DNA from 3 places in the Kitasatospora sp. NPDC127116 genome. Region 3 is predicted to be linked to each of the others. Evidence: riboswitches for the same ligand, from Rfam matches in the RefSeq annotation. Region 3 holds a riboswitch; each other region holds the start of a gene.
The links. A riboswitch is a leader RNA that binds a small molecule or an ion and turns the genes downstream of it on or off. The one in region 3 is predicted to bind thiamine pyrophosphate.

Region 1 (5,391 bases), on a different contig from region 3:
GGCGGATCACCGGCCGAGCTGCGCCAGCACCTCCGCGGGCCGGTTGGTGATGATCGCGGACACCCCGAGCTCCAGGCAGAGCTCGACGTCGGCCGGCTCGTCCACCGTCCACACGTGCACCTCGTGCCCCAGCTCGCGCAGCCTGGTCACCAGCTGCGGGCGGGCCCGCACCAGCTCGATGCCCGGGCCGGCGATCCGCGCCCCGCCCGGCAGCGGCGAGCCCTCGCGCAGCCGGCCGAGCAGCGGCAGGGTCCGCTCGAACAGGAACACCCGCCGGTACTGCGGCGCGGCGGCGGCCACCCGGTTCAGCGCGATCGAGGAGAAGCTCATGATCCGGGCGGACGGGCGGTCGCCGCCCCGGGTCGCGCCGATCCCGAACCGCTCCAGCGTCCGCAGCAGCTCGGTCTCCACCCGGCCGCGGAAACGCACCGGGTGCTTGGTCTCGATCGCCAGGTCCACCGGGCGGCCGCACTCCACCACCAGCTCCAGCAGCCGCTCCAGCCGCAGCACGCCGCGCAGCTCCGGGTCGACGCTGGGGCGGCCGGTCTTCCAGGCGCCGAAGTCGTAGGCCTCCAGCTCGGCGAGGGTCATCGCCGAGACGGTGCCCCGGCCGTTGGAGACCCGGCCGATCCGGCGGTCGTGCACGCAGACCAGCGCGCCGTCGGCGGTGACCCGGACATCGCACTCCAGCGCGTCGGCGCCCTCGTCGAGCGCGCGCCGGTAGGCCGCGAGGGTGTGCTCGGGCAGGGCGTGGGAGGAACCGCGGTGGGCGATCACCTGGACGGACGGCACGGTGCGCGCCGCCGGCGAGGACAGGTCTGGGCTGGTCACAGGCCCAACGATAGGCGGCACAGGTGAAGCGCGGACAAAGACGGCCCCAACCTGTGGGGCCGTCTTCCTTCCCGCGGGGCCGTCCCGGCCGGGCCCGCGGGGCCGGGCCGCCCCCGCTTCGCCCGGTGCGGGGCGGCCCGCTCAGTGCCGGTCGGCGCGGCGGGAGAGCGGGGTGAGCGCCCAGGTGACCAGGGCGGGCACCAGGAAGGCGAACAGCGAGGCGGAGGTCCACTCCTGCGGGGTGAAGTGCAGCGACTCCTGGGCCGAGGTCCAGAAGTCCGTCCACCAGCCGGCCACCTTGGTCGGCGCGATGAACTGGTAGACCGCGAAGCCCAGGGCCCACGGCAGCAGCATCGGCCAGCGGGACGGCGCGTCGGCGGAGAGGTTCCAGCCGCGCCGCCCGGCACCGAGGAAGTAGTCCACCACGAGCACCGCCAGCAGCGGCACGAACACCGAGCCGATCAGACCGAGGAAGCCGTAGTAGGTGTCGGTGAACTCGTCGATCCGCAGCGCCAGCACGGTGGTCAGCGCGCCGATCGCGCCGGAGAGCACCCGGCGGTCCACCTTCGGCAGCAGGTTCTGCACCGACATCGCCGTCGAGTACACGTTGGCGAAGGACTGGTCCGTCTCGCGCAGCACCAGCACCAGCAGGAACAGCCAGCCGGCCCAGACCCCGAGGAAGGAGTCGAAGATCCGGTTCGGATCGCCGTCCGACTGCAGCAGCGCCATCAGGCCGAGCACGTAGCACCAGACCTGGGCGATCGTGTAGCCGGAGAAGCTGCCCCAGAACGCCGAGCGCGGGGAGCGCGAGTGCCGGGTGTAGTCGGCGGCCAGCGGGACGAAGGAGACCGAAACGGCGATCATCGCGTCGGTGGCGCCCAGGAAGCCGTGCCAGTTGCCCGCCCCCGGGTCCGGCACGCCCTGGCGGCCCAGCTGGACGGTGAAGTACACCATGGCCACCGCGACCGCCCCGGCCACGAAGCGGCGCAGCACCGCGATCGAGCCCAGCGGCCAGATGGTCAGCGCCGTGGTCAGCGCGCCCGCGAGCAGGACGAACAGCCAGCGGTAGCCGGTGGTGTGCGCGACGGTCTGCGCGCCCGCCGAGATGGTCAGCAGCTCGAACACGCCCCAGCCGATGCACTGCACGATGTTCAGCACCGTCGGCAGGTACGACAGCCGGGTGCCGAACAGCCCGCGCAGGTTCGCCATCGCGGGGGCGCCGGTGCGGGCCCCGATCAGCGAGGCCACGCCGAGCATCGCGGTGCCGACCGCCGTACCGACCGTGATCGCGGTCACCGCGGCGGCCAGCGACAGCTCGCTGCCGGGGGCGCCGAGCACGGTGGCGGCGGTGGAGAAGCCGATCAGGCTGACGCCCAGGTTCATCCAGAGCGCGAAGTGGTCCCGGAAGCGCAGCGTGCGCGGCGGCTCGGTGTCCAGCACCAGGGGCGCTTCGACGTGCTCGGGGCGCTCCAGGACGGCGGTCGCGCCCGCGGCGGAGGCGTCCGCACCGGGGGCGGGAACGTTCGCGCCCGAAGAAGAGGATGGCGAAGCAGGCGGCATGGCCGATACTCCCTACGCCGGCATTACCCGGACAGGTTCCGGCGGTCAGCGCCCCCTCGACCGTCCGTCACTCGTGTGGCGTACGGTCGACATGCGCACTCTCAGCCTGGTGGGTCCAAGCTCCCGCGTGTCAGTTTGGAGCGACAGGCTAACCGGCACGGGGGCGAACGCCCAAGGCCGAGGGTGCGCGGTCCGCATCGCGGGACGCCCGGCGGGGGAGGGGAGCCTCGGCCGTCGGTGCCGGCGTCGGTGCCGGTGTCGGGTGTCGGCGTCTGCGTCGGCTAAGGATTCTTATGAGTTCTTCAGAGGGGTCCTTACGGCAATCGAATCGACAGTGCGAAAAACTATGGTCCTTGGTTCTGCCAGCTATGGAGGTCGTCCGTGAGCACCGAGCGCGAGGTTGGGCCCACCGGGCCGCAGGGGGAGCAGCCCGCCGGGCCGGGGGCGGCCGAGTCCGCTTCCGAAGGCCCCGCTCAGGGCGGGCACCAGCCGACCATGGCCTTCCGGCGGGTGCCCGAGCCGGAGTCGGGCGCCGTCGAGGCCGCCCCCGTCGAGGCGGCACCGCCCGTCGACGCCGTCGCGGCCGAGGGTGTCCCGGCCGAGGGCGGGCACAAGCCCACCGTCGCCTTCACCAAGGTGCCCGCACCGGAGGCCCCCGCGGCCCCCGCGGCGCCCGCCGCCGAGCAGCCGGCCGTCGACCCGGTCACCGGCTACATCGACGCGCCGCCGCCGGTCCTGCCGCCCGCCCCGCAGGCTCCGGCGGCCCCGCCCGCCGCGCCCGCCCAGGCCGCGGCCCCCGCCGCCCCGGCGCTGCCGCCGGCCGACAACCCGTACGCCACCCCGACCCACGGCGTCCCGGCGGCCGGCACGCACGAGGGCTACGGCGCCGCTCCGGCCGCCCCCGTCGCGCACGAGGGCTACGGCGCCGCCCCGGTCGCGCCCGCCGTCCCCGCCGCACACGGCCACCACCCCTTCGGGGCCGGTCAGCCGCTCGGCGGCTGGGGCCCCACCCACGACTCCACCGCCGGCGGCGCGGGCTACCCCGGCGGCCCGGCGGGCCCGCTCGGCTACCCGGCGGACCACCCCGGCGGTCCGGTCGGCCCCGGCGGCCCGCGCAAGAAGCGCGGCGGCCTGGTCGCCCTGATCGCGGCCGTCGCGCTGGTCGCCGGTGTGGCCGGCGGCGTGCTCGGCGTGACCGTCACCGACAACACCGACCGCGGCAGCTCCGCGAACGACCACCGCAGCACCACCGTGCAGGCCAGCGACACCCAGAAGAACGAGCCCGCCCCCGGCTCGATCGCCGCCATCGCGCAGAAGGCGCTGCCCAGCGTCGTCACCATCAAGGCGCAGGGCAACGGCGAGTCGGGCACCGGCACCGGCTTCGTCTTCGACACCGAGGGCCACATCCTCACCAACAACCACGTGGTCGCGCCGACCCTCAACGGCGGCAAACTGACCGTCAAGTTCGCCGACGGCAGCTCCTACAGCGCCTCGGTGCTGGGCCACGCCGAGGGCTACGACGTCGCCGTGGTCAAGATCGACAACCCGCCGAAGAGCAAGCTGACCCCGCTGCCGCTGGCCGACTCCGACAAGGTCAACGTCGGTGACGCCACCGTCGCGATCGGTGCGCCGTACGGCCTGGAGTCCACCGTCACCAGCGGCATCATCAGCGCCAAGGACCGCCCGGTGGCCTCCGGCGACGACACCGGCTCGCAGGCCTCGTACATGAACGCCCTGCAGACCGACGCCTCGATCAACCCCGGCAACTCCGGCGGCCCGCTGCTCGATTCCGGCGGCGCGGTGATCGGCATCAACTCGGCGATCCAGTCCAACGCCTCCGCCAACGGCCGGGCCGGCAGCATCGGCCTGGGCTTCGCCATCCCGATCAACCAGGCCAAGTGGGTCGCGGACACCCTGATCAAGACCGGCAAGCCGGTCTACGCCAAGCTCGACGTGCTGCGCAACGACGACTACAAGGGCGACGGCGCGCAGATCCAGACCAAGGACATCCAGGGCCAGCCGGCCGTCACCCCCGGCGGCGCGGCCGACAAGGCCGGCCTCAAGCCGGGCGACGTCATCACCAAGCTCGGCGGCGTGCCGATCGACAACGGCCCGGCCCTGGTCAGCCGGATCTGGACGCACAAGCCCGGCGAGACCGTCGACGTCGAGTACACCCGCAACGGCCAGACCTTCAACACCAAGGTCACCCTCGGTCAGCGCGAGGGCGACCAGTCGTGACCCCCGCCCGCACCGAAACGTGTGCGCCGAACCCCGCCGGACCCGTTAGGCTGACCTCCGCCTGGAGAGCTGCCCGAGCGGCCTAAGGGAACAGTCTTGAAAACTGTCGTGCGGTGACCCCGTACCGTGGGTTCGAATCCCACGCTCTCCGCCGGTAGGAGAACCACCTGCTCAGGGCGGGTGCCGAGTTCGCTCGGCACCCGCCCTCGGTGTTTCCCGGGCGGTCGCGGGCGCCGGCCTCGGAACCGTCGTGGAACGGATGCGCGCGGCCGGGTTGACCCTGACACGGTGGCAGGGGATGGAGTGGGCGCATCATGTTGAACATCGGAGACTTCGCCAGCCACGGCCGGGTGTCGGTACGGATGCTGCGCCACTACGACGCGATCGGGCTGCTGCGGCCCGCCCGGGTGGACCCGATCAGCGGGTACCGCTCCTACGAGGCGTCCCAACTCGCCCGGCTCAACCGGGTGATCGCGCTCAAGGAGCTCGGCTTCACCCTGCAGCAGGTGCGCGCCGTGCTGGACGAGCAGGTGGACGCGGCCGAACTGCGCGGCATGCTGCGGCTGCGGCGGGCCCAGCTCGCCGAGGCGATCGCCGCCGACGAGCTGCGGCTGGCCCGGGTGGAGGCGAGGCTCCGGACGATCGAGAGCGAGGGGACCATGTCCGCACACGATGTCGTGGTGAAGCGGGTGCCGTCCGTCCGGGTGGCCCAACTGGCCGGTGCGGCCGCGAGTTACGAGCCGGAGGACATCGGCCCGGTGA
Region 2 (5,391 bases), on a different contig from region 3:
TCGGAGGCGGTGCCGGCGCCCGCGTCCAGGATCACCGGGACGCCCGCACCCTCCACGATCAGCTGGAAGTTGTGCGGGTTGCGGATGCCCAGGCCCGAACCGATCGGCGAGCCCAGCGGCATGATGGCCGCGCAGCCGACGTCCTCCAGCTTGCGGGCCAGCACCGGGTCGTCGTTGGTGTACGGCAGGACGGTGAAGCCGTCGTCGACCAGCGTCTCGGCGGCGTCCAGCAGCTCGATCGGGTCGGGCAGCAGGGTGCGCTCGTCGGCGATCACCTCCAGCTTGACCCAGTCGGTGCCGAGCGCCTCGCGGGCCAGTCGGGCGGTCAGCACGGCCTCGCCGGCGGTGAAGCAGCCGGCCGTGTTGGGCAGCACCCGGATGCCGTTGCGGGTCAGTACGTCGAGCACGGAGCCCTGGGTGGTGGCGTCGACCCGGCGCATGGCGACGGTGGTCAGCTCGGTGCCGGAGGCGAGCAGCGCGCGCTCCAGGACCTCCAGGCTGGGGGCGCCCCCGGTGCCCATGATCAGCCGGGAGGAGAAGGCCGTCCCGGCGATGGTCAGAAGGTCGTCGGCCATGGTTCAGCCTCCCTGCACGGCGGTGAGGATCTCGATCCGGTCGCCGCCGGCCAGCGCCGTCCCGGGCCACGAACCGCGGGGCACCACGGCCTCGTTGAGCGCGGCGGCGACGCCGGTGTTGGCGGCGCTGACGGCGGCCACCACCTCGGCGAGGGTGGTCGTGGCGGACACCCGGCGGGGCTCGCCGTTGACGGTCAGGGCGATCTCGTTCGGGGTGATCTCGTTCGGGGCGATCTCGTTCGGGGCGATCTCGGTCATGCGGAGGCCTTCGCAGCGGGGGGTTCGGGGGAGAAGCGCAGGGGCGTGAACGGCCTTGCCGTTTCGGGGACTTCACCGGTGGCCAGGTACTCGGAGAGCAGGTCGGCGGTCACCGGGGTGAGCAGCACGCCGTTGCGGTAGTGGCCGGTGGCGGCGACCAGCCCGGGCAGTGACGTCGGGCCGAGCAGCGGGGCGTTGTCCGGCGAGCCGGGGCGCAGCCCGGCGGAGGTCTCCAGCAGCGGGAGTTCGGTGATTCCCGGGACCAACTCGTGCGCGTCGCGCAGGAGTTCGTACACCCCGCCGGCGGTGACGGTGGTGTCGTAGCCCTGCTCCTCGGTGGTCGCGCCGACCACCAGCTCGCCGTTCTCCCGGGGCACCAGGTACAGGTGCCGGCCGCGGACGACGGCGCGGACGTTGCGGGACAGGAACGGGCGGTAGGCGTCCGGGACGTGCAGCCGCAGCACCTGCCCCTTCACCGGGCGGATCGCGGGCAGCACACCGTCGGGCAGGCCGGGCAGCCGGTGGCTGTGCGGGCCGGCGGTGAGGACGACCTGCCCGGCGCCCACCCGTTCCCCGGTCGAGAGCCGGGCGCCGGTCGCGCGGCCGTCCTCGACCAGCAGCTCGACGGCCTCCGCGCGGTGCAGCAGGACGTCCGCGTTCTCGCAGGCGGCGGCCAGGGCGGTGAGCAGGCGCCGGGGGTCCACCTGGTGGTCGTCCGCGACGTGCAGGCCGCCGCGCACGCCGGGGGCGAGCATCGGCTCCAGCCTGCGGGCCTCCCGGCCGGTCAGCCAGGTCGAGTCCAGGCCGAGCCGCTGGTGGAAGGCGTGCAGCTCGCGCAGTTCCTCGCGGTCGTCGGAGTCCAGCGCCACGGCGACGGTGCCGCAGCGGCGGTAGCCGGTGTCCCGGCCGCCGCTCGCCTCGGAGAGCTCGGCGGCGAAGGCCGCGTACCGCTCGTTCGAGGCCATCCCGAGGCGCAGCAGCGGCTCCTCGCCGTACTGCAGCTCGGTGACCGGGGCGAGCATCCCGGCCGCGACCCCGGCGGCCCCGCCGCCGGGGGAGGGGTCGACCACGATCACGTTCCGCAGCCCGCGCTGCGCGGCGCGCCAGGCGACGGCGAGGCCGATGACGCCCCCGCCGATCACCAGCACGTCGGCGTGGGCGCCTGATGGCAAGCGTGACAAAGCTGCTCTTCTCCCTTCGCCGGTATGACCCGGATCAGGTTCGGACGGTCGCAGGCCGTGCCAGCCCGCCTCTCAGCCCGGTGCGCCGGGCTCCCGTGTGGTGCCCCCACCTTAACGCCGGGGGTCGGCCCGGCCGAAGGCCCGTACAGCGGGCGGACGGCCCGCAGGCCGCCGCGTCGCGCTGAGTACAGTGACGGGCGTGGCAGAGCTGAGCGGAACGGATCAGGTGGTCGTCGTCGGAGCCGGGCTGGCCGGGGCGCAGTGCGCCCTCAAGCTGCGGCAGGGCGGCCGGCAGGGGCCGATCGTGCTGGTCGGCGAGGAGCCGCACGCGCCGTACGACCGGCCGCCGCTCTCCAAGGACGTGCTGCTCGGCAAGGCCGACTCCACCGCCCTGGACATCGACTACGGGCAGCTCGGCATCGAGCTGCTCACCGGCCGCCGGGCCACCGGCCTGACCCCCGGCGTGCTGCACACCGACGGCGGCGACCTCCCGTACGGCTCGCTGGTGATCGCCACCGGCGCCGTCCCGCGGGCCCTGCCCGGGGCCGAGCGCGCGCACCTGCTGCACACCCTGGACGACGCCCTGGCGCTGCGCGCGCTGCTGCGCCCCGGGCTGCGGCTGGTGCTGGTCGGCGCGGGCTGGATCGGCGCCGAGGTGTCCACCGCGGCCCGCGCGGCGGGCTGCGGGGTGACCGTGGTCGAGGCCGGCCCGGCGCCGCTGCCCGGCGCGCTGCCGACCGAGGTCGGCTCGGCGATGGCCGCCTGGTACGCCGGGGCCGGGGTCGACCTGCGCTGCGGGGTCGGCGTGGCCGCCGTCGAGCCCGGCGCGGTGCTGCTGGCGGACGGCTCGCACCTGCCCGCCGACGAGGTGGTCGTCGGCATCGGGGCCCGCCCCGCGACCGGCTGGCTGGCCGGAACCGGGGTCGAGCTGGACGCGGCCGGCGCCGTCGTGGTGGACGGGCGGCTGCGCACCTCGGTGCCCGGCGTGTTCGCGGCCGGCGACTGCGTCAGCTACCCCTCGGCCCGGGCCGGGGCCCGGCTGGCCGTCCAGCACTGGGACCACGCCCTGCAGTCCGGCGAGGCGGTGGCCGCAGCCGTCCTGGGCGCGGACGCGCCGGCCTACGACCCGGTGCCGTACTTCTGGTCCGAGCAGTTCGGCCGGATGGTCCAGTACGCCGGCCGGCACGCCGAGGGCGACGAGCTGCTGTGGCGCGGCTCCCCGCGGGACGGCGACTGGTCGGTGCTCTGGCTGCGCGACGGCGTGCCGAGCGCGCTGCTGGCCGTGGACCGGCCGCGCGACCTCACCCAGGGGCGGAGGCTGATCGAGCGCGGTACGGCCCTGGATCCGGCCCGGGCGGGCGACCCGGCGGTGCCGCTGAAGTCGGCCGTCGCGGGGTAGCGCCTGGTGCGCGGTGGGCCGCGGAGGTGGCAGTCTGGTGGCGTGAGTGAGATCGAAAGCAAGATTGAAGCCCTGGTCACCGACTGGATGTACCTGCCCGACATCTCGGAGCAGTGGGGGGTCCGGGTCACCGAGGTGCGTGACCTGGTCAAGAACGGCGGCCTGATCGCCGTCCGGCGCGGGCCGAACAAGTCGCTGCAGGTCCCGGCGGCGTTCATCGACGGCCCGGGCCTGGTCAAGCACCTGTCCGGCACCCTGACCGTCCTGCGGGACTGCGGGTACAACGACGTGGAGATCCTGGAGTGGCTCTTCACCGAGGACCCGTCGCTGCCCGGCAGCCCGATCCAGGCGCTCCGGGAGAACCGCGGCACCGAGGTGAAGCGCCGCGCCCAGGCGATGCTGATCTGATGGCGGCGGACACGCTGCGTACCCGGCTGGCCGACGCCCGGCTCTACCTGTGCACCGACGCCCGCCGGGAGCAGGGCGACCTCGCCGAGTTCCTGGACGCGGCGCTGGCGGGCGGGGTGGACATCGTCCAGCTGCGGGACAAGGGCCTGGAGGCCAAGCAGGAGCTGGAGGCCCTGGAGGTCTTCGCCGACGCCTGCCGCCGGCACGGCAAGCTGCTGGCCGTCAACGACCGCGCCGACGTCGCCCACGCGGCCCGGCCGGACGTGCTGCACCTCGGCCAGGACGACCTGCCGGTGCAGGCCGCCCGGGCGATCCTCGGCGAGGACGTGCTGATCGGCCGTTCCTGCCACGCCGAGTCCGAGGTGGACGCGGCGATCGCCGAACCCGGTACGGACTACTTCTGCACCGGCCCGGTCTGGCCGACCCCGACCAAGCCGGGCCGCCCGGCCCCGGGCCTCGGCCTGGTCTCGTACGCGGCGAAGCAGGACACCGACCGGCCGTGGTTCGCGATCGGCGGGATCGACCTCGGCAACCTGGACGAGGTGCTGGCCGCCGGTGCCCGCAGGATCGTCGTGGTGCGGGCCGTCACCGCCGCGGCGGATCCGCGGGCGGCCGCCGCCGAGCTGTCCCGCCGGGTGCGCGCCGCGCTCTGACCGGCCCGGATCAGCGGGATCCGGGGGCCCGCAGGCCCCCGGGGCCGTCGCCGTCCGTCAGTACTTGCGGACGGTGGCGGCCTCGGCCAGGGCCAGCAGCACCGTACGGGCCCGGTCGTCGGCGAGCGGAGCGGCCTCCAGCGCGGCCAGCGACTGCCGCATCAGCTCCTCGATCCGGTGCTCCACCAGCTCGGGCGCGCCGCTGCGGGCGACCAGCGCGCGCAGCTCGGCGACCTCCGGGGCCGCCAGGTCCGGCGCGCCGAGCCGCTCGTCCAGGTGCCGGGCGTCGGCGGCCGGCAGGCCCCGCATCGCGTGCGCGACCAGCAGGGTGCGCTTGCCCTCGCGCAGGTCGTCCCCGGCCGGCTTGCCGGTGACGGCCGGGTCCCCGAAGACGCCGAGCAGGTCGTCGCGCAGCTGGAAGGCCTCGCCCAGCGGCAGCCCGAACGCCCCGTAGGCCTCGACCAGTTCCGGCCCGGCGCCGGCCAGCAGCGCACCCACCTGCAGCGGCCGCTCGATGGTGTACTTCGCGGACTTGTAGTGCAGCACCGTCCGCGCCCGGTCCAGCGCGCCGTCGTCGGTCGAGTCGCCGGCCACCGGCTCCAGGACGTCCAGGTACTGGCCGAGCATGACCTCGGTGCGCATCAGGTCGAACACCGGCTTGGCGGCGAGGACGGCGGCCGGCTCCAGGCCGGAGCGCAGGAACAGCTCGTCGCACCAGATCAGCAGCAGGTCGCCGAGCAGCACCGCGGCCGAGGTGCCGTACTGCTCGCGGTCGCCGCGCCAGCCGCTGTCCCGGTGCAGCGCCTCGAAGCGGCGGTGGACCGAGGGCAGGCCGCGGCGGGTGTCGCTGCGGTCCATCAGGTCGTCGTGCACCAGGGCGCTCGCCTGGAGCAGCTCCAGGGCGGCGGCCGCGTTGG
Region 3 (5,391 bases):
TGGCCTCGATCCACAAGGAAATCGTCATCGATGCCCGCCCCGAGGCGGTGTGGTCGGTGCTCAGCGACTACGGCGCGGTGCACGAGCGGCTGGCGCCCGGGTTCGTCACCGACACCCGGCTGAGCTCGGACACGCGCACCATCACCTTCGCCGACGGCACGATCGTGTTCGAACGGCTCGTCGACCTCGACCACGAGGCGATGCGGGTCGCCTACACGGTCGTCGGCGGCAGCCTCCATCCGTCCCACCACCACGCGTCCATGCAGGCCCTTCCGGAGGCCGGCGGCCGGACGAGATTCGTGTGGCACACCGATGTCCTGCCCGACGCGCTGGCCGCACCGATCGCCGAGTCCGTCGAGCACGGTTCGGCGGTGATCCGCCGCACGCTGGAGGCCGCTTCATCGGCCGCGCCCGGACCGGCACCCGTCCCGACCGAACCCCGGTGAGCAGCCACGACATCGTCCGGGCCGCCTGGAAGGCGTTCGCCGGCCACGACGCCGACCAGATCTCCGCGGTCTTCACCGAGGACGCCGAGTGGCTGGCACCTCCGGGAAACGCGACGGCCACCGCGCTGGACCGCCCCAGTCACATGGTCGGCAGGGAAATGATCACGCGTTTCCTCGCCGAGGACTTCTCCCGCCTGTTCGTCAGGGACGTCGACGTCACCTTCCACGGTTTCCACGCCGACGGCGAGCGCGTGATCGTGGAGGAGACCATGACCGCGACGCTCGCCAACGGCAATCACTACGCCAATGACTACTGCCTGGTCTTCGAACTCCGTGACGGGCTGATCCACCGCGTCCGTGAGTACATGGACACCGCGCGCGGACACCGCATGGTCTTCGGCGACGCCGAGAAGTAGCCGAGGACGGCGAGGACGGCGAAGCGCCGCCCCGAGGTGATCGGGGCGGCGCTCAGGCGTCCCGGGTCAGTCGACCAGGGGCAGGTAGACCTTGTTGCCCTGGGCCGCGAACTCGGCGGACTTCTCGGCCATGCCCGCCAGGGCCTCGGCGTCGAACTCGGTGTCCACGGCGGTGGAACCGTCGCCGTGCTCGTCGCGGATCTTCTGGGAGATCTTCATCGAGCAGAACTTCGGGCCGCACATCGAGCAGAAGTGCGCGGTCTTGGCGGGCTCGGCGGGGAGGGTCTCGTCGTGGAAGGCGCGGGCGGTCTCCGGGTCGAGGGCCAGGTTGAACTGGTCCTCCCAGCGGAACTCGAAGCGGGCGTCGGAGAGGGCGTCGTCCCAGGCCTGGGCGCCGGGGTGGCCCTTGGCCAGGTCGGCGGCGTGGGCGGCGATCTTGTAGGTGATCACACCGGTCTTGACGTCGTCCCGGTTGGGCAGGCCCAGGTGCTCCTTGGGGGTCACGTAGCAGAGCATCGCGGTGCCCCACCAGGCGATCATCGCCGCGCCGATGCCCGAGGTGATGTGGTCGTAGCCGGGGGCGACGTCCGTGGTCAGCGGGCCGAGGGTGTAGAACGGCGCCTCGTCGCAGATCTCCTTCTGGAGATCCATGTTCTCCTTGATCTTGTTCATCGGGACGTGGCCCGGGCCCTCGATCATCACCTGGACGTCGTGCTCGCGGGCGATCCGGCCGAGCTCGCCGAGGGTCTTCAGCTCGGCGAACTGCGCCTCGTCGTTGGCGTCCGCGATCGAGCCCGGGCGCAGGCCGTCGCCGAGCGAGAAGGTGACGTCGTAGGAGGCCAGGATGGAGCAGAGTTCCTCGAAGTTGGTGTAGAGGAAGTTCTCCTGGTGGTGGGCCAGACACCAGGCCGCCATGATCGAGCCGCCGCGCGAGACGATGCCGGTCTTGCGGCGCGCGGTGAGCGGGACGTAGCGCAGCAGCACGCCGGCGTGGACGGTCATGTAGTCGACGCCCTGCTCGCACTGCTCGACGATCGTGTCCCGGTAGACCTCCCAGCTCAGCTCCTCGGCCCTGCCGTCCACCTTCTCCAGGGCCTGGTACAGCGGCACGGTGCCGATCGGCACCGGGGAGTTGCGCAGGATCCACTCGCGGGTGGTGTGGATGTTGCGGCCGGTGGAGAGGTCCATGACGGTGTCCGCTCCCCAGCGGGTGGCCCAGGTCATCTTCTCCACCTCCTCCTCGATCGAGGAGGTGACGGCGGAGTTGCCGATGTTGGCGTTGATCTTCACCAGGAAGTTGGTGCCGATGACGGCCGGCTCCACCTCCGGGTGGTTCACGTTGACCGGGATGACGGCCCGGCCGCGGGCCACCTCGGCGCGCACGTACTCCGGCGCCAGGCCCTCGCGCAGCGCCACGAACTCCATCTCCGGCGTCACCACACCCCGCTTGGCGTAGGCGAGTTGGGTGACGGCGGCGCCACCGCGACCGCGCAGCGGGCGACGCGGCCGGCCCGGGAAGACGGCGTCCAGGTTGCGCAGGTTCCCGCCGCGCGGCGAGGTGTGCTTGATCCCGTCGTCCTCGGGGCGCGGCTCGCGGCCGTCGTACTCCTCGACGTCGCCGCGCTGGCGGATCCAGGCGTCCCGCAGGGCGGGCAGGCCGCGCCGCACATCGGGCTCGAAGGACGGGTCGGTGTACGGGCCGGAGGTGTCGTACAGCGGGACGGACCCGCCGTTGGAGAGCCGCACCTCGCGGTACGGAACGCGCAGGTCGGGACGCGACCCCTCGCGGTAGGACTTGCGCCAGGCCGGGGTCGGGTAGCCGGTGCGCTCGCTGCTGGGGGCGCCCTGGGCAGACTGCGGCTGTGCTTCGAACGTGGTCATCTGACCTCTACTCCCTACGCCGGCATTACCCGGTCAGGTTCCTGCGGTCGACGCAGCCGTCGGTCCGTCCGTCGACGTCCCGGTCAGCGTCCTCTCAGCCCGGTGCTCCGAGCTCCCGCGTCGCAGGCGGTGTTGCCTGCACACGACGCCCAACACCGTAGCGAGCCGATCGCCGCAGGTCCAGAGCGCCCCACCCCGCCCGGTCGGCCGCGCCGGCACGACCGATGTCGTCGTCGACCTCTTCGGCTACTACCGCAACCAGTAGCCGATCGGATACCGGAGAACGGCCGAGGCCCGGTCCCCCCTCTCGTGGGGGGCCGGGCCTCAGGGCGGCGTTACGGGGTGGTGGGTCAGCTCTTGGCGGCCTTCTTCACCAGGACCACCACGGCGGCGGCGATGCCGACCACCACCAGCAGCTTGATCACGATCGAGAGCAGGGCGCCGACGACGCCGAACACGAAGGCGACGATGTTCCAGGCCAGCACCAGGACCAGCACCGGGATGACGATGTTGCGCACCCAGGAGGGCAGCGACTTCCAGAGCTCAGCCATGTCGGTTCCTCTTCTCCCCTCGGGTCGGCCGCCGTCCGGTGCCGCATCCCGCTTGCTTTCGGTACTTCGATCGTACGGTGGCGCGAGTGCCGGAACGAGGCCCAACGGCCCGGAGAGAACCCCGAGATCACCCCGAGCCCGACCCCCCGGGTGACCCCCGAGAATTCGTCCGGCGGCGTACAACCCCCGGCGTTCCCAAGCGTCCAACCAGTGCCGGAAGAACGCCCGTCCGGTGCCATCGACCAGGGGGGAACCTGATCATGCGGGCCAGAACAGCCGTGTCCACAGCCGCTCTCGCGGCGCTCAACCTGACCGTGGCGGCGCTCGCCGCGGTCCCGGCGACCGCGGCACCGGCGGCCGTGACCGCTGCCGCCGACGTGACCGCACCGGCCGGGTTCGTCGGGATGTCCCCGACCCGGATCCTGGACACCCGCTCCTACGACCAGACCCCGTCGCACGACCACTTCGGACCGCTCAAGGAAGGCGAGTACTACAGCACCCCGGTGTCGCAGCGCTGCGGCAGCCACCCGCCGATGTACTGCGGCTCCGCCGTGCCGACCGACGCCACGGCCGTGGTGGTCAACCTCACCGTGACCGACCCGACCGCCGACGGCTTCGTCACGCTCGCCGCCAAGGCCGGCCCGGCCGGCACCAAGCCCGCCACCTCCAGCATCAACTTCAAGGCCGGCCAGACCATCTCCAACCTGGTCACGATCGCGGTCGGTCCGGTCGGCCGGGGCGCCCCGTGGATCAACGTCTACAACAACGCGGGCACCGCCCATGTCGTGCTCGACGTGGTCGGGTACTACCGGACCGCGGCGCCCGACAAGTACGGCCCGCTGACCCCGACCCGGATCGCCGACAGCCGCAGCGACGGCACCGGGCGGCTCGGCGGCGACGCGGTGCGCAGCTACCAGGTCGCCCGCCCCGAGCTGGGGACCGCGGACGCCACCTCGGTGGTCCTCAACGTCACCACCACGGACGGCTCCTGGGACAGTTTCCTGACCGCGTACCCGAGCGGGACGCAGCGGCCCGCCTACGGCTCGAACGTCAACTTCCCGGTGGGATCGACGGTCGCGAACCAGGTCGTGGTGCCGGTCGGCGCGGACGGGCGGATCGACGTCTACAACCGCGCCGGCTGGGTGCACGTGATCGTCGACGTCGTCGGCTACTACGGGCCGTCCGGAAGGGGCCTGTTCAGCGCGCTCACGACGCCGGTCCGCAACCTCGACACCCGGATCACCGGCGGCAAGCTCCAGCAGGGGGCGACCACGGCCGTCCAGGCCGTGCCCGCGGACGGCTCCGTCCCGAACGTGCTGGGTGTCGAGGCCAACGTCACGATCACCGACGTCACCGACTCCGGCCACCTCACGGTGTTCCCGGGCGGGGGCCTGCCGCCGAACACCTCCACCGTGAACGTCGAACCCGGGCAGACCGTCGCCAACTCGGTGACCACCGGGGTCACCGGCGGGGGCACCTACTCGGTCTTCAACCACGGCGGCCCGGTGAACGTCGTCGCCGACCTGACCGGCTACTTCGTCACCGGCTGACCCGGCACCGCCCGTCGTCCCGGCAGCGCCCGCCCGTCGTCCGTACGGCACCTGGACGGCGGGCGGACGACCGGCGGACGCACCCGCGCGGCTTCAGACCGGCCAGCGCTCTCCGCGCCAGGCCGCGTCCCAGAACATCCACTCGTAGCGCGAGGTGGTCACGAAGTGCTCGACCACCTTGCGGCGCTCGGCCGCGGACAGCTCCTCACCGAGCCGGTCGGTGAGCGCCAGCACCCGGCGGACCACCGACTGGAAGGCCTCGTCGCCGTAGGTGGCGATCCACTTGCTGTACAGCGGGTCGGGCGAGCCCTGGGCGAGCAGCGCCTCGCCGACCCGGGCGTAGATCCAGTAGCAGGGCAGCACCGCGCCGACCGCCTCGGCGAAGGAGCCGCCGTAGACGGTGGCCAGCAGGTAGCTGGTGTAGGCCCGGGTGGTGGGCAGCACGGGCTCGGCGGCGGCCTCCTCGGCGCTGCCGCCGAAGGCGGTCAGGAACTCGGCGTGCATGCCCTGCTCGGCGGCGAGCGCGCCGACCGCGTCGTCGGCGAAG

Region 1: linked by a shared signal. The riboswitch ahead of ACFVHV_RS13630 (cytosine permease) and the one ahead of thiC (phosphomethylpyrimidine synthase ThiC) in region 3 are both predicted to bind thiamine pyrophosphate.
Region 2: linked by a shared signal. The riboswitch ahead of thiO (glycine oxidase ThiO) and the one ahead of thiC (phosphomethylpyrimidine synthase ThiC) in region 3 are both predicted to bind thiamine pyrophosphate.

Annotation. Positions count from the first base shown of each region.
Region 1 covers NZ_JBHXTL010000026.1:63,551-68,941, forward strand. Annotated here, with positions in the region: gene ACFVHV_RS13625 (glycerophosphodiester phosphodiesterase family protein) at 7-831, opposite strand; gene ACFVHV_RS13630 (cytosine permease) at 973-2,391, opposite strand; TPP riboswitch at 2,384-2,528, opposite strand; gene ACFVHV_RS13635 (S1C family serine protease) at 2,773-4,629, shown strand; tRNA gene ACFVHV_RS13640 (tRNA-Ser) at 4,693-4,780, shown strand; gene ACFVHV_RS13645 (MerR family transcriptional regulator) at 4,944-5,391, shown strand, end outside.
Region 2 covers NZ_JBHXTL010000152.1:7,728-13,118, reverse strand. Annotated here, with positions in the region: gene ACFVHV_RS37895 (thiazole synthase) at 1-575, opposite strand, end outside; gene thiS (sulfur carrier protein ThiS) at 579-833, opposite strand; gene thiO (glycine oxidase ThiO) at 830-2,005, opposite strand; TPP riboswitch at 2,009-2,121, opposite strand; gene ACFVHV_RS37880 (NAD(P)/FAD-dependent oxidoreductase) at 2,205-3,413, shown strand; gene ACFVHV_RS37875 (Rv2175c family DNA-binding protein) at 3,456-3,821, shown strand; gene thiE (thiamine phosphate synthase) at 3,821-4,474, shown strand; gene ACFVHV_RS37865 (polyprenyl synthetase family protein) at 4,532-5,391, opposite strand, start outside.
Region 3 covers NZ_JBHXTL010000071.1:21,380-26,770, forward strand. Annotated here, with positions in the region: gene ACFVHV_RS26185 (SRPBCC family protein) at 1-446, shown strand, start outside; gene ACFVHV_RS26190 (nuclear transport factor 2 family protein) at 443-862, shown strand; gene thiC (phosphomethylpyrimidine synthase ThiC) at 929-2,743, opposite strand; TPP riboswitch at 2,738-2,872, opposite strand; gene ACFVHV_RS26200 (DUF5326 family protein) at 3,094-3,294, opposite strand; gene ACFVHV_RS26205 (hypothetical protein) at 3,573-4,844, shown strand; gene tenA (thiaminase II) at 4,938-5,391, opposite strand, start outside.